Regions from separate parts of the Williamsia sp. z34 genome, predicted to be linked through region 1. Evidence: predicted binding sites of a transcription regulator. Region 1 holds the regulator's gene; each other region holds the start of a gene.

Region 1 (6,111 bases):
GGTGGCCCCGTTGCGCACCGCCATCGCGGCCACAACGGTCTCCGACGCAGCCGACGACGTGCGGGATCAACTCGCGGAGCTTGTTTTCGATGGGTTCATCTCGGCCACCGGTGCCGAACATCTCGCCGAGATCCCGCGCTACCTCGATGCTGCGCTGGCCCGGCTGGAACAGCTACCCGCCTCGGCTGCACGGGATTCCGCGTCGATGGCAGCCATCGACCGCGTGGTGGCCGCGTGGACCGACCACCTGCGGACGATTCCACCGGAACGTCGCGATGCGGTCAGCGAGGCGGCGGGCTGGATAGTGGAGGAATTACGAGTCGGACTGTTCGCTCAACAGCTCCGAACCGCATACCCGATTTCAGAAAAGCGTGCCATCAAGGCGATCCGCGACCTGCGTTAGGCCGCGGGGTGTCGTCAGGACTTGCTCGACCTGAGGTCGTCGATTTCTTTCTGGAAATCGTCCACCGAGTCGAATGACCGGTAGACCGAGGCGAATCGAAGGTAGGCGACCTCGTCGAGTTCCCGGAGCGGGCCGAGGATGGCCAGACCCACCTCGTTGGCGGGGACTTCCGCCGAACCCGATGCCCGCACGGCTTCTTCCACCTGCTGCGCGAGATGCTGCAACTTGTCGTCGTCCACCGAACGGCCCTGGCAGGCGCGGCGGACGCCGCGCATGACCTTCTCGCGGCTGAAGGGTTCGGTGACGCCGGTGCGCTTGACCACCGACAGCACCGCGGTCTCCACCGTGGTGAAGCGGCGTGCACACTGCGAACAGGCACGGCGACGACGGATGGCCTGCCCCTCGTCCGCCACTCGCGAATCGACTACGCGGGTGTCCTCGTTCTTGCAAAACGGGCAATGCATGCACGATCCCTCGACAGTCGACGGCCTGGGCGGATTGACCAGACACTCTGCCTTCGAGGATACCGTCCGTGATCGCGGCCCCTCCACCGTCTACCTCGCGTAGACCGGGGTGACCAATGCCTGACCCACCGACAGTGCCGAGTTGTTCATTGCATTGAGCTCCATGATCTTTGCGACCACGGTCTCGGTCGGCATCTCGGGGGCGATACGTGATGCGATGGCGCCCAACGACTCCCCCGACTGGACGCGGACGACCTCGGTGCCCAGCCGGGCCGGATCGCTCGACTGCTGTATGACTCCGCCGAAGAACGTCATGAAGGCGACCACCAGCATCAGCCCCACGCCGGTGACCGCCGCGCCCGCCCAGGCGCGCCTACGGACGAAAACCATCTCACGTTCGGTCGGTATCCGCTGCTCGGAGTTACGCGATGCGGCACAGGAGACGGCCACGCGGCGCTGCGCGGACAGTCGGCGACCGGCGGGGCGGGTCGTGTCCGAGGGCCGTACCGGGCGCGTGGTGCGCGTGGCGGTATCGCTCTCGGGGTGGTGAACAGGCCGAGCTGTGGCCGGCCGGGTGATGGTGGTGGCTGCAGTCATGGGTTCAGTCCTCGGTCATCGGTTCAATCCCTATTCGATCACTCGTTCGATTGAAAGAGTGTTCGATTTGTATCACGGGCCTCCGACAAAGCGCCACGCCTTCTCGAACAAATGTTTGAGACTTGTGACCATTTGCACTATCTTTGTCCCATGGACCCCGCCCGACACCGCATGAACTGGAGGACCTGATGGCCGATACAACCCAGCCCCCGACACCGGCGGACGGGGCCGCGACCACTGTGGTCGCCACCGAACCACTCGCCGAGGGCTCACTGACCCCTCGCCAGAAAGCAGTTCTCGAGGTCATCCGTACCTCGGTCCGCCAACGCGGCTACCCGCCGAGCATCCGGGAGATCGGCGACGCGGTGGGCCTGACCTCGACGTCTTCGGTCGCCCACCAGCTCCGCACCCTCGAACGCAAGGGTTTCCTGCAGCGCGAGAACAACCGGCCCCGCGCGGTGAACATCCAGGACACCGACCTCAACCCGGCCACCGCGGCCGGTCAGGTCCAGACACCGGACGAATCCATGCCCACGCCGACGTTCGTCCCGGTGCTCGGCCGGATCGCCGCCGGCGGGCCGATCCTGGCCGAAGAAGCCGTCGAAGACGTCTTCCCTCTCCCCAAGGAGCTGGTCGGCGAGGGTTCGCTGTTCCTGCTCAAGGTCGTCGGCGAATCGATGATCGACGCCGCCATCTGCGACGGCGACTGGGTGGTCGTACGCCAGCAGAATGTGGCCGACAACGGCGACATCGTCGCCGCGATGATCGACGGTGACGCCACGATCAAGACGTTCAAACGGACCAAGGACGCGGTGTGGCTGATGCCCCACAACCCGGTGTTCGATCCGATCCCGGGCAACGACGCCGTCATCCTGGGCAAGGTCGTCACCGTGATGCGCCGACTCTGACCTGCCGGTCGTAGGCAGATCATCCCCAGACAGTGCGAAAGGCGGGGTGTACCGGAACTTTCCGGTACACCCCGCCTTTCGCGTTCGAGGCGGTGAGCGATCAGATCCTGGGGTCAGACCCCGAGGCTGCGGCCGATCACTTCCTTCATGATCTCGGTCGTTCCGCCGTAGATGGTCTGCACGCGAGAATCGAGGAACGCCTTGGCGACCGAGTATTCACGCATGTAGCCGTACCCACCGTGCAGCTGCAGGCACCGGTCGACCAGGTGCACCTGGTTCTCGGTCGCGTAGTACTTGGCCATCGCGGCGTCGGGGACGGTCAGTTTCTTCTCGTTGAGCAGACCGATGCAGTGATCGACGAAGACGCGGGTCGTCGTGGTCGAGGTGGACAGCTCGGCCAGCAGGAACCGGGTGTTCTGGAAGGTGCCGATCGAACGACCGAAAGCCTTGCGGTCCTTGGCGTACTGGACGGTGGTCTCCAGCACCTGCTCCATCGCGGCAGCAGCGACCACCGCAATCGACAGCCGTTCGCGTGGCAGGTTCTGCATGAGGTAGATGAAGCCGAGACCCTCTTCACCGAGCAGGTTCTCGGCGGGCACGCGGACGTTGTCGAAGCTCAGCTCGGCGGTGTCCTGTGCCTTCATGCCGACCTTGTCGAGGTTGCGGCCGCGTTCGAAGCCTTCCATACCGCGTTCGACGACCAGCAGGCTGAAGCCTTTCGCGCCGGCCTCCGGGTCGGTACGTGCGACCACGATCACCAGGTCGGCGTTTATGCCGTTGGTGATGAAGGTCTTCGATCCGTTGAGCACCCAGTGGTCGCCGTCTTTCTTGGCGGTGGTCTTGATGCCCTGCAGGTCTGAACCGGTTCCGGGCTCGGTCATCGCGATGGCGGTGATGAGTTCACCGGAGGTGAACCCGGGAAGCCAGCGCGCCTTCTGCTCGTCGGTCGTCAGCTCCAGCAGGTACGGCGCGATGACGTCGTTGTGCAGGGTGAATCCCAGACCGCTGTATCCACCGCGGGCGGATTCCTCGGAGACGATGGCCTGATAGCGGAAGTCGTCGACTCCGCCGCCGCCGAACTCCTCGGGTGCATCCACGGCGAGGAAGCCGTTCTTACCTGCTTCGATCCACACATCGCGATCGACGATGTTCTGCTCTTCCCACCGCGCGTGGTGCGGCGCCACGTGCTGCTCGAGGAAGCTGCGGTACGAATCGCGGTAGAGGAGGTGTTCAGGCTCGAAAAGCGTACGTTCCATCAAGGTCTCCATAACGAGGTGTCAAAACGTGCAGGTTCCAACAACTGTAACTGGATTCTACATTTACCCCAAGAGGCTCGACGGTCCCGATTTCAGGAACAGCCTGATTCAGAACAGATCGGAGGCCGCGAACTCGGTCAGCGCACTGGCCAGCGCCGAGGGAACACTCGCGACGATCTCGGTGCCATCGGGCCCGTGTTCTTCCCTTGAGACATCGCCTTCGGCGTGGATCCGCGAGACCAGGTCACCCCGGGAATAGGGCACGCGGACGGTGACATGGACGTCGTGCCGCGACACCAGCTCGCGCACTCGCTCGAGGAGCTCCGGGATGCCTTCTCCGGTGGCCGCCGAGATGAAGACCGCATCAGGGAACAGACCCCGCAGCTGAGTCAGGACCGTCGGGTCGGCCACGTCGATCTTGTTCACCACGAGAAGCTCCGGCGGTGCGGTCGCCTTCTCGTCCTGGATCACCTGATCGATGACCTTGCGCACCGCACTGATCTGGTCGGTGGGTATCGGGTCCGAACCATCGACGATGTGCAGCAGCAGATCTGCGTCCGTGACCTCCTCCAGCGTCGAGCGAAACGCCTCGACGAGCTGGGTGGGCAGGTGTCGGACGAAGCCGACGGTGTCGGTCACCACGATCTCGCGTCCGTCGTCGAGGGACATCCGCCGGGTTGTCGGGTCGAGGGTGGCGAACAGGGCGTTCTGCACCAGCACACCTGACCCGGTCATCGCGTTGATCAGACTGGACTTGCCCGCGTTTGTGTAGCCGACGATCGTCACCGATGCGACAGCTGACTCTTTCCGCTTGGTGCGCTTGGTGTTTCGCGATGTCTTCATCTCGCGGATCTCGCGGCGCAACTTCGCCATCCGCTCGCGGATACGCCGGCGATCGGTCTCGATCTTCGTCTCACCGGGTCCACGAAGACCCACGCCGCCGTTGCTGCCCGCACGACCACCGGCCTGGCGGGACATCGATTCACCCCAGCCACGCAGACGCGGGAGCATGTACTCCATCTGGGCCAGCGCGACCTGGGCCTTGCCCTCCCGCGACGTGGCGTGCTGGGCGAAGATGTCGAGGATCAGGGCGGTGCGGTCGATGACCTTGACCTTGACCACCTTCTCCAGCGCGGTGAGCTGGGCGGGCGTCAGTTCACCGTCGCAGATGACGGTGTCGGCGCCGGTGGCCAGGACGACGTCCCGCAGTTCATGTGCCTTGCCCGACCCGATGTAGGTCGCCGGATCCGGCTTGTCCCGGCGCTGGATGAGGCCTTCGAGCACCTCGGAGCCGGCGGTCTCGGCCAGTGCCTTGAGTTCGGCCAGACTCGCCTCCGCCTGCGTGGTGGTGCTTCCCTGCAGCCACACACCCACCAGAACAACGCGTTCGAGGCGCAGTTGCCGGTACTCGACCTCGGTGACGTCGGTGAGTTCGGTGGACAGACCCGCCACCCGCCGCAGCGACGCGCGATCGTCGAGTTGCAGGTCGCCGAGCGTGGGTCCTTTGTGGAAGTTCGGTAGCCGGACCTCCGGGGCGCGAGGCCCTCGCGCATTCGAGTCCGGACCCGCTGAGTCGGTGTCAGCCGAATCGTCGGTATCCGGCTCCGCCGGGTTCAGGTCTTCGTTGAAGTCGTCGTCGTTCGAGCTGGATTCGTGTTCAGTCATGAGGTCACCATGGTTACATTCGGACAGGCGCACTGCATAACGGATTTAGCGCCACCCTGCGTTGAGCATTCCGGCGCCGACCAAAACCGATGGCCCACGGAGCTCGTTGTCGTTCTCGCCGACGGTGACGGTCACCGCTCCACCGGGAACGTTCACGACCACCGCACCGGTGCTGCGCCCGACCGACCGCAGCGCGGCATTGGCCGCCGCGACGGTGCCGGTACCGCAGCTGCGGGTCTCCCCCACGCCGCGTTCGTGCACCCGCATCGACACCTCACCGACCAGCGCACCGTCGGCCGGTCCACTCAGTGGCGTCATCAGTTCGATGTTGACGCCTTCGGGAAAGTCGTTGTGGTCAAACGAGATCGGCGCGGTGAGATCGATCGCCTCGAGACGCTCGAGGGTCAGGCCCTCGACGACACAGGCCAGATGGGGATTGCCGACGTTGACCGACAAGCCCGAGTACGTCTGATCGCCGATGGTGGCCTTGCTTTCGCCGCCGGTCCGGGCCCGGCCCATCAGCACACTCACATCGGCCGTGGATTCGGTCAGATGGTGGACGGTCACCTCGCGGCCACCGGCGCGTGAGCCGACGGTGAAGGTCCGCCCGGTGACCAGGTCATGTGCGGCGAGGTAGTGGGCGAACACCCGCACCCCGTTGCCACACATTTCCGCGACCGACCCGTCCCCGTTCCGATAATCCATGAACCAGTCGTTCTCGGCGACACCGGAGGGAAGCGCCGCGAGCACCCCGGCACCGAGAAGGGCCCCTGCGGTGGCCACCCGGAGTACGCCGTCAGCACCGATACCGCGGTGCC
Region 2 (6,111 bases), on a different contig from region 1:
CCACGGTCGGCGCGCTACGCAAGGCCGCCGAAGGACACGACGTGCAGACCCGCGCGTGGAGCACCCGCGAGAAGTCCGGCGCCAGCTTCGCCGACTTCGCCGTGAAGGCCAAAGAGATCGCGGGCGTTCAGGATTGATCGACGACCACCGGGGCGGCGGAAGGCGCGAGCCGCGCCTCCGCCGACACGGTGGTCGTCCCATCGACGACGATCGCCCCGTGCACGTGCCGGCCGGACGGATCAGTGCGCTCCGCCGAGAGGTGCAGCTCCGTCAGCAACGGCGTCGGCCGGTGATACCGCACCGACAGCTCCTGCACCACCGCCTGCTCTGTCCCGGCCCCACCGGCCGCCGCGACGACATGGCTGAGCATCATCGCTGACATGCCGCCGTGCACCAACGTTTTCGGCCCCTGATATTGCAGTCCGAGACGACCTGTCGCCGCAACATTCCCGTCGCCGTCGACGGCGAGGTCAAGTGGCGGCGCAATCGGATTCCCCCGACCCGACACCGGGTCACGCTCGCTCGACGAGCCGCGGTGCGCGTCGAGTTGCTCGGTGATCAGGTCGAGCTCGTCGGCCACTGCGCCGAGCCCGGGGTCGGCGGCGTCGACCCGGAGGAGTAGTTCGGTGAGTCGTCGCAACCCGGCCGCCGCCGACGCGATGCCGTCGGACTGTTGCGCACCGTCACCCGGCATGGGGCACTCGCTTTCTCGAGGCGATGAACAACCCGTCGGCACTCACACACAGTTCGTCGTCGAGCCAGACCTCGGCGCTCGAATACGCTTTTCTGCCGTCGACTCGTTCGTGGCGCGACCGGATCGTCAGCTCCCGATCGGGTGGCACCGGATGATGGAATCGGATGTTGAGCTGCGCCGTCATCCCTGCGACGCCGGCCAAGGCGTTGGCGTTGGCCAGCGCGACGTCGAGAACCAAGGCGACGGCACCCTCGTGGACGACACCCGGCGCACGTTCATAGGCGGTCGAAAAGGACACCGTTCCGTCGGCCCCATCGGCAGTCACTCCCAGGTCGACGGGCGGAGCGATCGCATTGTGCGCACCGACCACCGGGCTGTACAGCGAACCTCTGCCCTCGCGATCCATTGATTCGATCCGATCACGCGCCGAGGGAGCGCGGGCCTCGAGGTCGTCGGCGAGGGCATGGATCCGTCGGGCTACCTCCGAGAGATCTGCACCGGGATCCGCGCCGATCAGCGCCACTGCCGTCCGTCGCACGGCCGCCACCGCCCGAGCGGTCAGGCCGCCGTCACCACCGTCATCGAGATGGCATTCCGCATCAGCGGTGGAGGTCACGTTTCATCTCCTGTCGACACGAACTGGCGGTCGTTGAGTGCAAACGCTACCCGGCTGACGCCAGCTCGCGGAGCAGGTCACGGGTGCGCCGCATCGATCCTCGGGGATCGGGACCCACCGGCGTGATGGCCGCCCACACATCGGTGGCACCCGAATCGATGAGGTTCTGCAGTTGCAGGCGAACCGATTCTTCGTTGCCGACGATGGCGATCTCAGCCGCATCGGTGGCACCCCCGGCACTGATGACGCGCTGGTAGTTGGGCATTCCGGCATACATGCCCGACGTCGCGGCCACGGCGGCGCGAGCTTCCTCGACGTCGTCGTGAACCGCCAGCGGCAATCCCGCCACGATCCGGGGAGCCGGCCGGCCCGCCTGTGCAGCCGCAGCACTGATGGCCGGGGCGATCTGCGATTCGATGACCTTCGCCGAGGCCATCCACAGCACGGTCCCATCGGCGTACTGCCCTGCCACCCGCAGCAACCGGGGTGACATGGCGGAAAGCAGCACCGGTACCTGATGTTTGACCGCTGTCATCCGCCCGGCGCTCTTGGCGGTCCAGTCCTCTCCACGGAAATCGACGTCCTCGCCGTGCAGCAGCGCGGCGATGATCTGGATGTACTCCTCGGTATTGCGCCCGGGTCGCTCGTACGACAGCCCGTAGACGTCCTCGATGAGAGGTCCGTGGGACGGCCCCAACCCCAGGGTGAAACCGGGTCGTCCCATCGCCTCGGCGACCGCGGCAACACGGTTGGCCTGCAGCAGTGGATGGATCGGATAGGTCTGGAGGACAGCGGTTCCCAGCTCGATCGAGGCGGTGGCCCGGCCCGCCACCGCCAGTGCGGCAAGGGGATCACCCGCGACGGTGCTGGCGTACCAGAGGGAGGTGAAACCGTCCGCCTCGGCCCGCTCGGCCTGCTGGACGATCTTGTCTGTCGACGAAGCCCCGCCGGTCAATCCAATTCGCATAACTCTGCCAACCTGCCTGTTGAAGGTGATCCCGCCAGCCTATACGACTGTATGGCATCCTCCCGCACCCCGACCGGCTCGCCTGCAGGGTCAGCGTAGATTCGTGGCATGAACGGCGAGGCGATGTGGCGATGACAGCGACAGACGTGTCCACTTCGGACAGCACCGACGACGCACCACCGGTCCTGTTCCCTCGACTACTCCCCTGGATCCTCGGCATCTGCGCGGTCCTCGGGCTGGCGGCGTCGTTCACCTTGACCGTCGAGAAGTTCGAGCTGACGGCGAACCCGGACTACGTGACCAGTTGCGATATCAGCCCGGTATTGAATTGCGGCTCGATCATGGACACGTCCCAGGCGGCGCTCTTCGGCTTTCCGAACTCGCTGATCGGACTCATCGGATTCTCGGCCCTGCTGGCGATCGCCGTCATGATGGGACGTAAACCGTCTGCCCTGGTGATGCTCGGCATGCAGGTCGGGCTGACCGCCGGCGTCGTCTTCGTGCACTGGCTTATCTTCCAGAGCCTTTACCGCATCGACGCGTTGTGCCCGTATTGCATGGTCGTCTGGGTGGTGACCATCGTTGCCTTCTGCTACGTGAGCCTGCGCAATGCCGACGACCACGTCCCCGACGGTTTCGGGCGGACGATGGTGAACGCGGCCCTGAGCATCCATTCATTGATCCCGGTCGTGTGGATTCTCGTGATCGCCGGCCTGATCGGACAGCATTTCTGGTGGTACTGGTCGACGCTGATCTGACACCGAGCGGTCAAGCGCCCGCCCAGATCAGACCACCACCGCGATCGGGTTCGCGGTGGAGAACAACCGCACACGCGTGATCGCAACCTAGACTCGGACAGATGACGGGTCACGGCAACGCTGCGGAGAAGAAACCAGAACGACCGACCCCGGACAAGCCGAATGGGCGTGCGGCACAGCGCCTCGAGACACGTCGACGGATCTTCGATGCAGCGGTGGCCGAGTTCAAACGAACCGGCGTGGCCGACGCGGATGTCGGTGCCATCGTGGCTGCAGCAGGCGTCGCACGCGGCACGTTCTACTTCCATTTCCCCAACAAAGAGCACGTACTCATCGAGATCGAGAACGCCGAGGTTGCCAGGGCAGCACGAGATCTCGAGCGATTCATCGCCAAGTCGACCGATTTGTCCGCAGTGTTCTATGAGACCGTCCGCCTGACGAAATCAGCGAAGCGCAGGCTGGGAAAGAAGCTGTTCCGGGACGTCCTGGCCCTCTACTTCTCCCCCACCCGACCACAGCTCGATCCCGCCCCCGCCAAGGGACTGTCCGTCATCGAACTGGTCATCACGCAGATCGAACAGGCCCGCGATCGTGGTGAGATCTATGCCGACGCCGACCCCGCACACAGCGCACTCTTTTTCTTCCTCGGCCTCTACGCCTACCTGACCGTGAGTCACGAAGGACCACAGGATCCCCACGCACTCGACCAGTACGTGGCCGGCGTGATGAGAGGCCTCGAACCCCGCTGACCGACTGCGCGATTGCCCAGCTCCGTGCGCGACACGTTGCCCCCGCAGGAGTGCTCAAGCACAGAGCCTGTTACTCGAACAAACATTCGACACATTGGGATTTCCGGTGTATCCTGATCGCAAGCGTTTGATCAGATGTGCTGGGGGGCATGATGACTGACGATCCACCTGTTGACTCTTCGGTTGATTCCTCGCCGGTTCCGGTACTGGTGCGCAAGTACCTCGAGTTGGAGTTGCTCGTTGCCGATATCGCGGACTGCGCTGATTCCGATATGTCTGGCGCGGAAGTCAATGAGCTTGTGCGGGTGCATGAACGGATCGCCCGTAAGTTTGAGTTCACCGGGTTGCGTCACCTGTTGAGGGTCTCGGATCGGTCATCGTTTACCGAAGCCGGGTATTCGTCACTGTTCGGTTTCACCCGTAGCGAGTTGCGGCTGACCAAAGGGCAAACCATGTCCCGGATCCGGGCCCTGGAGGCGGTCGGCCGATTCCACACGATGCAGGGTGAGGAGTTGGCGCCGAAATGCCCTGCCGCCGAGCAGGCGTGGTCGAAAGGTTTGATCGGGGCGGCGCACATGGATGTCATGCTCGACGTGCGCAAACAGATCCCGTCGGCCTCGGATCCGGCAGTCTATGACGTGGTCGATCACTGGATGACCGAAGAAGCCGTCGGCCAAGATCCCACCCAACTGACCGCCGCCGGTCGCGCGGTGTTGGCCCGGGTCGACCCCGACGGCCGGTTGACCGACGACACCGATCGGGCCCGCAAACGCTCGCTGGGTATCGGGGATCAGGGGGTGGATCTGATGGCCAAGATCACCGGCACCCTCGACCCCGAAACCCTCGCCCTGTTGCGGACGGTGATGGACGTGTGGGCGGCGCCGGGGATGAACAACCCGGCCGACCCCAACTCGCCGACCGGTGCGTCCGATGATCCGAAACAGGACAAAGAGTTGATCAGGGCTGCGGCCGAGCGGGATACCCGTTCGAAAGGCCAACAATGTCACGACGCGCTCAAGGCGATCCTCAAGACGATTCTGGAGTGCAACCTGCTGGGTAAGTCGCATCGGGGTTTGCCGGCCCAGTTGGTCATCACGATGACCAAAGAGCAACTTGACGAGTGTGCCGGGATCGCCAGAACGGCGTCGGGAGTCGATATTCCGGTCAACGAGGCCCTGAATTTGGCGGCGCGGTCGGACAAATATCTGGCCGTGTTCGCTGACCACAGTGCTGAGGTGTTGCATCTCGGCCGGACCAAACGCACTGCGCAGAAGGGGCAACGTTTGGCGTTGTTCGTCCGGGATCGCGGTTGCTCGCATCCTGGATGTACCAATCCGGCGACCTGGGTCGAGGCCCATCATCTACTTGCCTGGATCAACGGGGGCCTGACCGACATCAACATGATGGGATCAGCCTGCCCACCGCACCACAAACTCATCGGTGACGGACCGCATCAGTGGCAAACAATCATGATCACCGAAGGCCCCGACACGGGTCGGGTCGGCTGGATACCGCCGGCGTCGGTGGATCCGGAAAGAAAACCGCGGGTCAACCGAGCCCAACACGTCAACGAAACCTTGGCAGCAGCCTGGGAGAAGGTTCTGGCCGATCGCCGGGCGGTGTTGGCCGAAAAGCTGGCGGAACTGACCGACGACGAATCTGACATCCCACCAGATCCCGGTTGCGTCGAATAACCGTCACTGAAAGCACGTTTCGGGCAACAAGGTGGTCAAACGCAGAGTCGGAAGTGCGGCCACCGCGACGACAGGCGTGCGCTGCGTCTGACCCGCCAACTCCACCCATTGACACTTTTCATTGACATCAGTCAGCGAACTGGTCTAGAACTGACATATCCGCCGAGATCGAGATGGGGTCCTGGATATGTGGCTGGACATTCTGCGACTGGTGGTCGCTTGGAGTGCGATGGGCGCCGTGATCGCGTTTTGGTATTGGGTCATGAAGAACATCGGTACGTTCTGATGGCCATCCTCGGCGGAGCGAAAATAGCTGGCGACGCGACTGATTCACGATGAACGCGACGCCGATCCCAGCTGCGCTGCGCCTCGAGCGCAGCTGCGGCCTGACTGCCGTTGCCTTCTCGGGGCGACGCCGGAGCGGTGCCCGACTGATGTCAGGCGAGCATCGAACGTTCGGACTCAACCGCCTTCAGGACATCGTCACGGTGCCCTACCCGCCGATCTTGACGGATTGGACAACACGAACGCTGACCTGCGGTGTCGCACTGCAGTGTTCGCCGTCCAAAGACGACATCGGACGCTATCCGCTTCACGAACTCTCAACTCGTGAGCTCGCGGCATTGTCCATCG
Region 3 (6,111 bases), 550 kb from region 1:
CAGGACGTGGTCCGCGAACCCGAGGGTGACGACGTCGCTGCGTCGCTCATCGCGATCGGTCGCGCGGCGATCGCCCGCGCCGTGGACCCGAAGACCACGCAGCTCATGCGGTTGGCCATGTACGAGAGGTCACGGTTTCCGGAGTTCGATGTCAAGCCGGAATCCATGGCTTGGTCGGCGCAGCATCAAGCAGTCGCCGACGCGCTGCGTCTTCACCGCGATCGAGAAGGCCTCGTGATCGGTGATGTCGAACTGGCGGCGGAGCAGTTTCTTGCCATCGTTGTGGTCCTCCCCGGTCGGCTTGCCGACTTCGGGGTTTTCCGCTCACCTGAGGAAGAGGAACTGCGCCTTCAGCACGCGGTCACGCTGTTTCTGTATGGAATGCTGCCTCGCTGATCACTGGTCAGGGCTGGTCGCCACGCATGGCGGGCCGGTGGTGCCGGCTGATGGTTACCTAAAACTTTAAATATCCGGTTTCGTGTACATAGTCGATACTCGGAGTTATGCTCGTCACACCTCGCACCATATGTGCAGGTCAGGAGGGGCGGAGCCTTCTTCGTGATGCGATCGACCGGCGTCGCAGCGCACTCGACTGCTGGGGAATGTTCCATCAGGCGAACCCAATGATCCCAGGAGTTTCATGAGCGACTTCGATTCGATCAACTACTTCACCGACACTTGGATCGTCGATGGCCCATACCCCTACTACGACCATTTGCGGTCGAAATGTCCGTTCGGCACGCGTCGGGTCATGACGCGATGACGGTGACCGGCCTCGAAGAAGGGGCCGAGGTCCGCCAGTCCTCCTGCGAGCCGACCTACATCGTGCGCGGTCTGGCCGTGTTGCACTTCGACTTCACACCTATTCCGTGAGCGGGCGGCGACGGTAAACGCCGCACGTTCTGGCTGATCCACTGGCGGCGCGGCGCAGGAACTCCGCGGTTGGGTTACAGATTCAGTGGCACATCCTTGCAAATGTGCTATTTCGACACAGGAGGAGCAAGTTGAAATCACACCTTTCGGGCATCGCATTGGTGGCCGTTGCGCTGATCGTCGTCGGCTGTAGTAGCCGTGATGGTGGTGAAAAGAACGACGCCGGTGGTACGTCCGCATCCGGAGGGACCTCGACGGCCGTATTCGGTGACCTGGGTGAGATCTGTGACACGGGATCACCGAAAGGTTCTCCTGCGCAGGGAGTTACCGAGACCGAGATTCATGTCGGTGTGGCATCGGACATCGGTTTCACAAAGGTCTCCGAATTCCCGGATGCAGCAAAGGTTTTCACGTCCTGGTGCAATGAACAGGGTGGAATCAATGGGCGCAAAATCGTCGCGACCACCCGCGATTCGAATTTGTTGCAAGTGCGTCAGCAAATGGTGACGGCTTGCCGTGAGGACTTCGCCCTGGTCGGCGGAGGTCATGCCTTCGATGGGCTGGGCGTCAAGGAACGTCTTGCGTGCGGGTTGCCCAGCTTCCCGGCTCAGGTGGCTCAACCACAGTCTGTAGGGTCGGACCTGGAGGTCAGCGCTTCGCCGAGTCGGGTCGCCGGGTATGACCCGTTCTACGGCATGGGCCAGTGGCTCATTCAAGATGCCTACCCTGAATCTGCCGGCGCGATCGGGATCATCAGTGGGGATTCTCCGGTTGTGAAAACGACGGGTGACCAGTCGGAGGAAGCTCTCACGGCAGCCGGGGGCACCATCATCTATCGCGATTCATATCCTCCGACAGGGATTGCCGACTGGACGCCCTATGCCCAAGCCATCAAGAACAAGGGCGTGAAGGGTCTGTTCTTCTATGGGGTGCCCGAGCAGTTGGCAAAGCTCGAAAGTTCGCTTACCGACATGGATTACAAGTTGGATTGGATCAACCCGGGTAACAATGCGTACAACGATTCGTTCATCGAGGCATTGGGTACGTCGGCCGGCGAACAGAATAATGTAGTGGAACTCGGCGGAGTTGCGCCGTTGGAGAGTGCAGACGAGGTGCCGGCGATGCAGCAGATCCATGACCTCTACAACCGCTATGCGCCCGACGCAGAATTGACGTTGCCATCGATTAAAGCATTCTCTTCGTGGCTGCTGTTCGCCAAGTCGGCGGCAAGCTGTGGGGATGATCTGACGCGTACCTGTACCTATGAGGCAGCCGTCAAAGAAACGGCGTGGACGGGTGGTGGCCTCACCGCGCCGATCGATCTGACGCCGGGCGCTGCGCCGTCACCCTGTTTCAACGTCGAGCAGGTGACGCCGGACGGCTGGATGGCCGCGGACTTCAAACCTGACAATGGTCCGTATCGCTGTAACATTCCGGCCTTCAAGTATCAGAATGACTACGGCAAGGCGATGACACTCGCTGATGTCGGCAAAACCATGGCCGACATCAAGTAGGAGCCGTCACCGGGTAGCGACACCAAAAGTCCTGCCCGGTGACGAACGCCCGTCATGAGGTTGCTGCGCCGGCTCCGTAGGCGATTTATGGCTGGCCGCCACTCAAATCTGTTGTGCGATCTCGACAACTCTGTCACGGGCGGCGGCCGCAGAGGTGGTGGCCTGTTCGGTGAACGGATCCAGAGCCGGGATCCGTCCGACGAGAGTGAGATCCGACGTCACCACCTCGACTTTCATACCCAGAGCCACACCGAGGACCTGCATGAGCGGGGGAACGGTGTGGTCAAGACCTTCGTCGTTCGACCCGGGTCCGTATGTCAGGCCACGTGATGAGATGACCACCACGGGAATCCCGGCGAATGGCTGATCGGCAGTGTCGTACGGCGCGGTGGTCCCAAGAACGTGGATGTGGTCGACCCAGGCCTTGAGCGTCGAGGGAATCGACCAGTTGTACATCGGTGCGCCGATGACCACCGCATCCGCGGCGGATATCTCCGCGATCAGTTCAGCCTGCAGCGCTTCTGCTTCCGGCGCGACATCCTCGATATCAACCCGGAGTCGCGGGGCGTAATGCAATCCGGCATCGGAAATGTGCGGCACCGGCTGTGCATGCAGATCTCGGTACGTGACCGTCCGTTCTTCTCCGCGTCCGAGCCACGTGGTGGCAAAGAGTCCGGTCAGCTCGCGGGAGACCGACGTCTTCGGATTGGCGGACGAATCGATGTGCAGCAACGTTGGCATCTGATCATTCTGCACCAGCGCTCGGGTAACGGATCGGACCGCGTGTCCGACACGCGCAAGGCGTTGTCCCACAGGTGGTTTGTCAAAGCAGGACACCTAAACCCGTTGCTCGAACAAACATTCGACAGATTAAGATTTCCGGTGTATTCTGATCGTAAGCGTTTTGATCAGATGTGCTGGGGGGCATTATGTCTGACGATCCACCTGTTGACTCTTCGGTTGATTCCTCGCCGGTTCCGGTACTGGTGCGCAAGTACCTCGAGTTGGAGTTGCTCGTTGCCGATATCGCGGACTGCGCTGATTCCGATATGTCTGGCGCGGAAGTCAATGAGCTTGTGCGGGTGCATGAACGGATCGCCCGTAAGGTCGAGTTCACCGGGTTGCGTCACCTGTTGCGGGTCTCGGATCGGTCATCGTTTACCGAAGCCGGGTATTCGTCACTGTTCGGTTTCACCCGTAGCGAGTTGCGGCTGACCAAAGGGCAAACCATGTCCCGGATCCGAGCCCTGGAGGCGGTCGGCCGATTCCATACGATGCAGGGGGAGGAGTTGGCGCCGAAATGCCCTGCCGCCGAGCAGGCCTGGTCACGCGGTTTGATCGGGGCGGCGCACATGGATGTCATGTTGGATGTGCGTAAGCAGATCCCGTCGGCCTCGGACCTGGCAGTGTATGACGTGGTGGATCATTGGATGACCGAAGAGGCCGTCGGCCAAGATCCCACCCAGTTGACCGCCGCCGGTCGCGCGGTGTTGGCCCGGGTCGACCCTGATGGCCGGTTGACTGATGATTCGGATCGGGCCCGTAAACGGTCGATGGGTATCGGGGATCAGGGGGTGGATCTGATGGCCAAGATCACCGGCACCCTCGATCCCGAAACGCTGGCCTTGTTGAGGACGGTGATGGATGTGTGGGCGGCGCCGGGGATGAACAATCCAGCCGACCCCAACTCGCCGACCGGAGCCTCCGATGACCCGAAACAAGACAAAGAGCTGATCAAGGCTGCTGCTGAGCGTGATACCCGTTCGAAGGGCCAACAATTCCACGACGCGCTCAAGGCGATCCTGAAAACCATTCTGGAGTGCAATCTGCTGGGCAAGTCGCATCGGGGTTTGCCGGCCCAGTTGGTCATCACGATGACCAAGCAACAGCTTGACGAGTGCGCGGGGATCGCCAGAACGGCGTCGGGAGTGGACATTCCGGTCAACGAGGCCCTGAATCTGGCCGCCCGGTCGGACAAATATCTGGCCGTGTTCGCCGACCACTCCGCTGAGGTGTTGTATCTCGCCCGGACCAAACGCACTGCGCAGAAGGGGCAACGGTTGGCGTTGTTCGTCCGGGATCGAGGTTGTTCGCATCCTGGCTGTACCGATCCGGCGACCTGGGTCGAGGCCCATCACCTACTTGCCTGGATCAACGGGGGCCTGACCGACATCGACATGATGGGATCAGCGTGCCCGCCGCACCACAAACTCATCGGTGATGGACCGCATCAGTGGCAGACGATCATGATCACCGAAGGCCCCGACACGGGTCGGGTCGGCTGGATACCGCCGGCGTCGGTGGATCCGGAAAGAAAACCGCGGGTCAACCGGGCCCAGCATGTCAACGAAACCCTCGCAGCAGCCTGGCTGAAAGTGCTCGCCGACCGCCAGGACTCACTCGCACAACACCGACAAAAAATCTCCCGCGATCACGACAACTCCAAATCCGAACTCGATCCGGAATCAGGGCCCGAAGCGGACTTCATCAATCCTGACCAGGTCGAATAGTCGTCAACTCGAACATGTTTCGTGATCGCGAGCGTCCCGCTGCGGTGATTCGGATACGAATAGCGGCAGGCCCCTGCGAATTTGTGAAATCGCAGGGGCCTGACAGGGATCGGGGTGTCGACCGGCTGACGGTCAGGGAGTGAGGTTCTCCCGGAAGAGGCTTTCGAGGGTGTTGAAGTGACGTTCGTCGGCATCGCGACGATAGGACGGTAGGTCGGACATCGTGAAGCCGTGCGGCGCTTCTGGATACACCTCGGAGGTGTACAGCAACCCGGCAGCGTCGAAAGCCCGTTCCAGGATCTCGATCTTCTCGGCGGGCATCGACCGATCGTTGTCGGCATGTCCGAGGTACAGGCGCGCTCGCGCGTTCTTGGCCACGATATGTGGGCTGTCGACGGCGTCCGTCACAAGATTGCCCCCGTGGAATCCGGCAGCTGCCTTGACTTGTTCCGGTCGTGCGCCGGCGGTACGCAATGCCAGAGCCGCACCCATGCAATACCCGGTGACACCGATCCCGTCACCGCTGACCTCCGGGAGCTCGAGCAGTCGATCAACGTACTCTCCGACGTCCGCGGTGGCCAGACCCGAGCCCAGCGATCGAACTCGACCCATCGCGCCGGCCATGAACTCATCACGGTAGGTGGGATCGCTCAGATCGCCCTGGACCGCGAGATCTTCGATGGTGCCATGGCGGTAGAACGCGTTGGGGGCCATGACGACAAAACCCCAACCGGCGATTCGGTCAGCCATCTCGTAGATGCGCGGGCGAAGACCGAAAGCATCCATATACAAGAGGACGCCGGGATGAGAATTCTCATCTGGTCGGGTTACATAGGCTTCCGCAACGCCGTGTCCGGCCTCGATCTCGATGGTGGTGCGCAACATGAACACAACGCTACCGGGGCCTCCCGTGCGGGTTTCGACGGGTCAGCCCTGCGCTGTCATGACCTCACGGGTACGAACTCGGGTTGGTCGAGCAGTCGTAGCCAGCTGCCGTCGGGTTGCTTGCGCGCCACCTGGGCGCGGGCCCCGGCACCGTCTCGCGGCGGGGTCGAAGTCAAGGCGATATCGCCGCTGACCAGCGTCGGCAGAGGTTCTTCCGCCTGGAAACGGGGTTGATGTGACAGCACCTGAGTCCACAGTTCTCGGATCGCTGCCCGTCCCACAGTCTGCTCGCCAGGTGGGTACGCCATCACCGCATCCTCTTCATAGAG

Evidence for each region. Region 1 encodes LexA, which represses DNA repair genes until DNA is damaged. Its sites were predicted from a motif close to CGAACANNTGTTCG; they were not measured.
Region 2: AC51GT_RS16255 (HNH endonuclease signature motif containing protein) is a predicted target of LexA. The motif match lies at 3,860-3,873, and genes of this name have one in related genera.
Region 3: AC51GT_RS08215 (HNH endonuclease signature motif containing protein) is a predicted target of LexA. The motif match lies at 3,239-3,252, and genes of this name have one in related genera.

What each region holds. Positions count from the first base shown of each region.
Region 1 is NZ_JCANWW010000002.1:266,788-272,898, reverse strand. It holds gene hrpA (ATP-dependent RNA helicase HrpA) at 1-403, shown strand, start outside; gene nrdR (transcriptional regulator NrdR) at 418-867, opposite strand; gene AC51GT_RS05595 (LysM peptidoglycan-binding domain-containing protein) at 958-1,464, opposite strand; gene lexA (transcriptional repressor LexA) at 1,653-2,372, shown strand; gene AC51GT_RS05585 (acyl-CoA dehydrogenase family protein) at 2,486-3,628, opposite strand; gene hflX (GTPase HflX) at 3,737-5,293, opposite strand; gene dapF (diaminopimelate epimerase) at 5,339-6,111, opposite strand, start outside.
Region 2 is NZ_JCANWW010000006.1:93,690-99,800, forward strand. It holds gene AC51GT_RS16225 (amidohydrolase family protein) at 1-137, shown strand, start outside; gene AC51GT_RS16230 (PaaI family thioesterase) at 128-694, opposite strand; gene AC51GT_RS16235 (PaaI family thioesterase) at 684-1,310, opposite strand; gene AC51GT_RS16240 (TIGR03564 family F420-dependent LLM class oxidoreductase) at 1,357-2,277, opposite strand; gene AC51GT_RS16245 (vitamin K epoxide reductase family protein) at 2,409-3,035, shown strand; gene AC51GT_RS16250 (TetR family transcriptional regulator) at 3,137-3,784, shown strand; gene AC51GT_RS16255 (HNH endonuclease signature motif containing protein) at 3,934-5,478, shown strand; gene AC51GT_RS16260 (nitric oxide reductase activation protein NorD) at 5,814-6,111, shown strand, end outside.
Region 3 is NZ_JCANWW010000002.1:820,184-826,294, reverse strand. It holds gene AC51GT_RS08235 (TetR/AcrR family transcriptional regulator) at 1-396, shown strand, start outside; gene AC51GT_RS08230 (hypothetical protein) at 727-873, shown strand; gene AC51GT_RS08225 (ABC transporter substrate-binding protein) at 1,005-2,387, shown strand; gene AC51GT_RS08220 (FMN-dependent NADH-azoreductase) at 2,490-3,128, opposite strand; gene AC51GT_RS08215 (HNH endonuclease signature motif containing protein) at 3,317-4,897, shown strand; gene AC51GT_RS08210 (dienelactone hydrolase family protein) at 5,030-5,782, opposite strand; gene AC51GT_RS08205 (YybH family protein) at 5,839-6,111, opposite strand, start outside.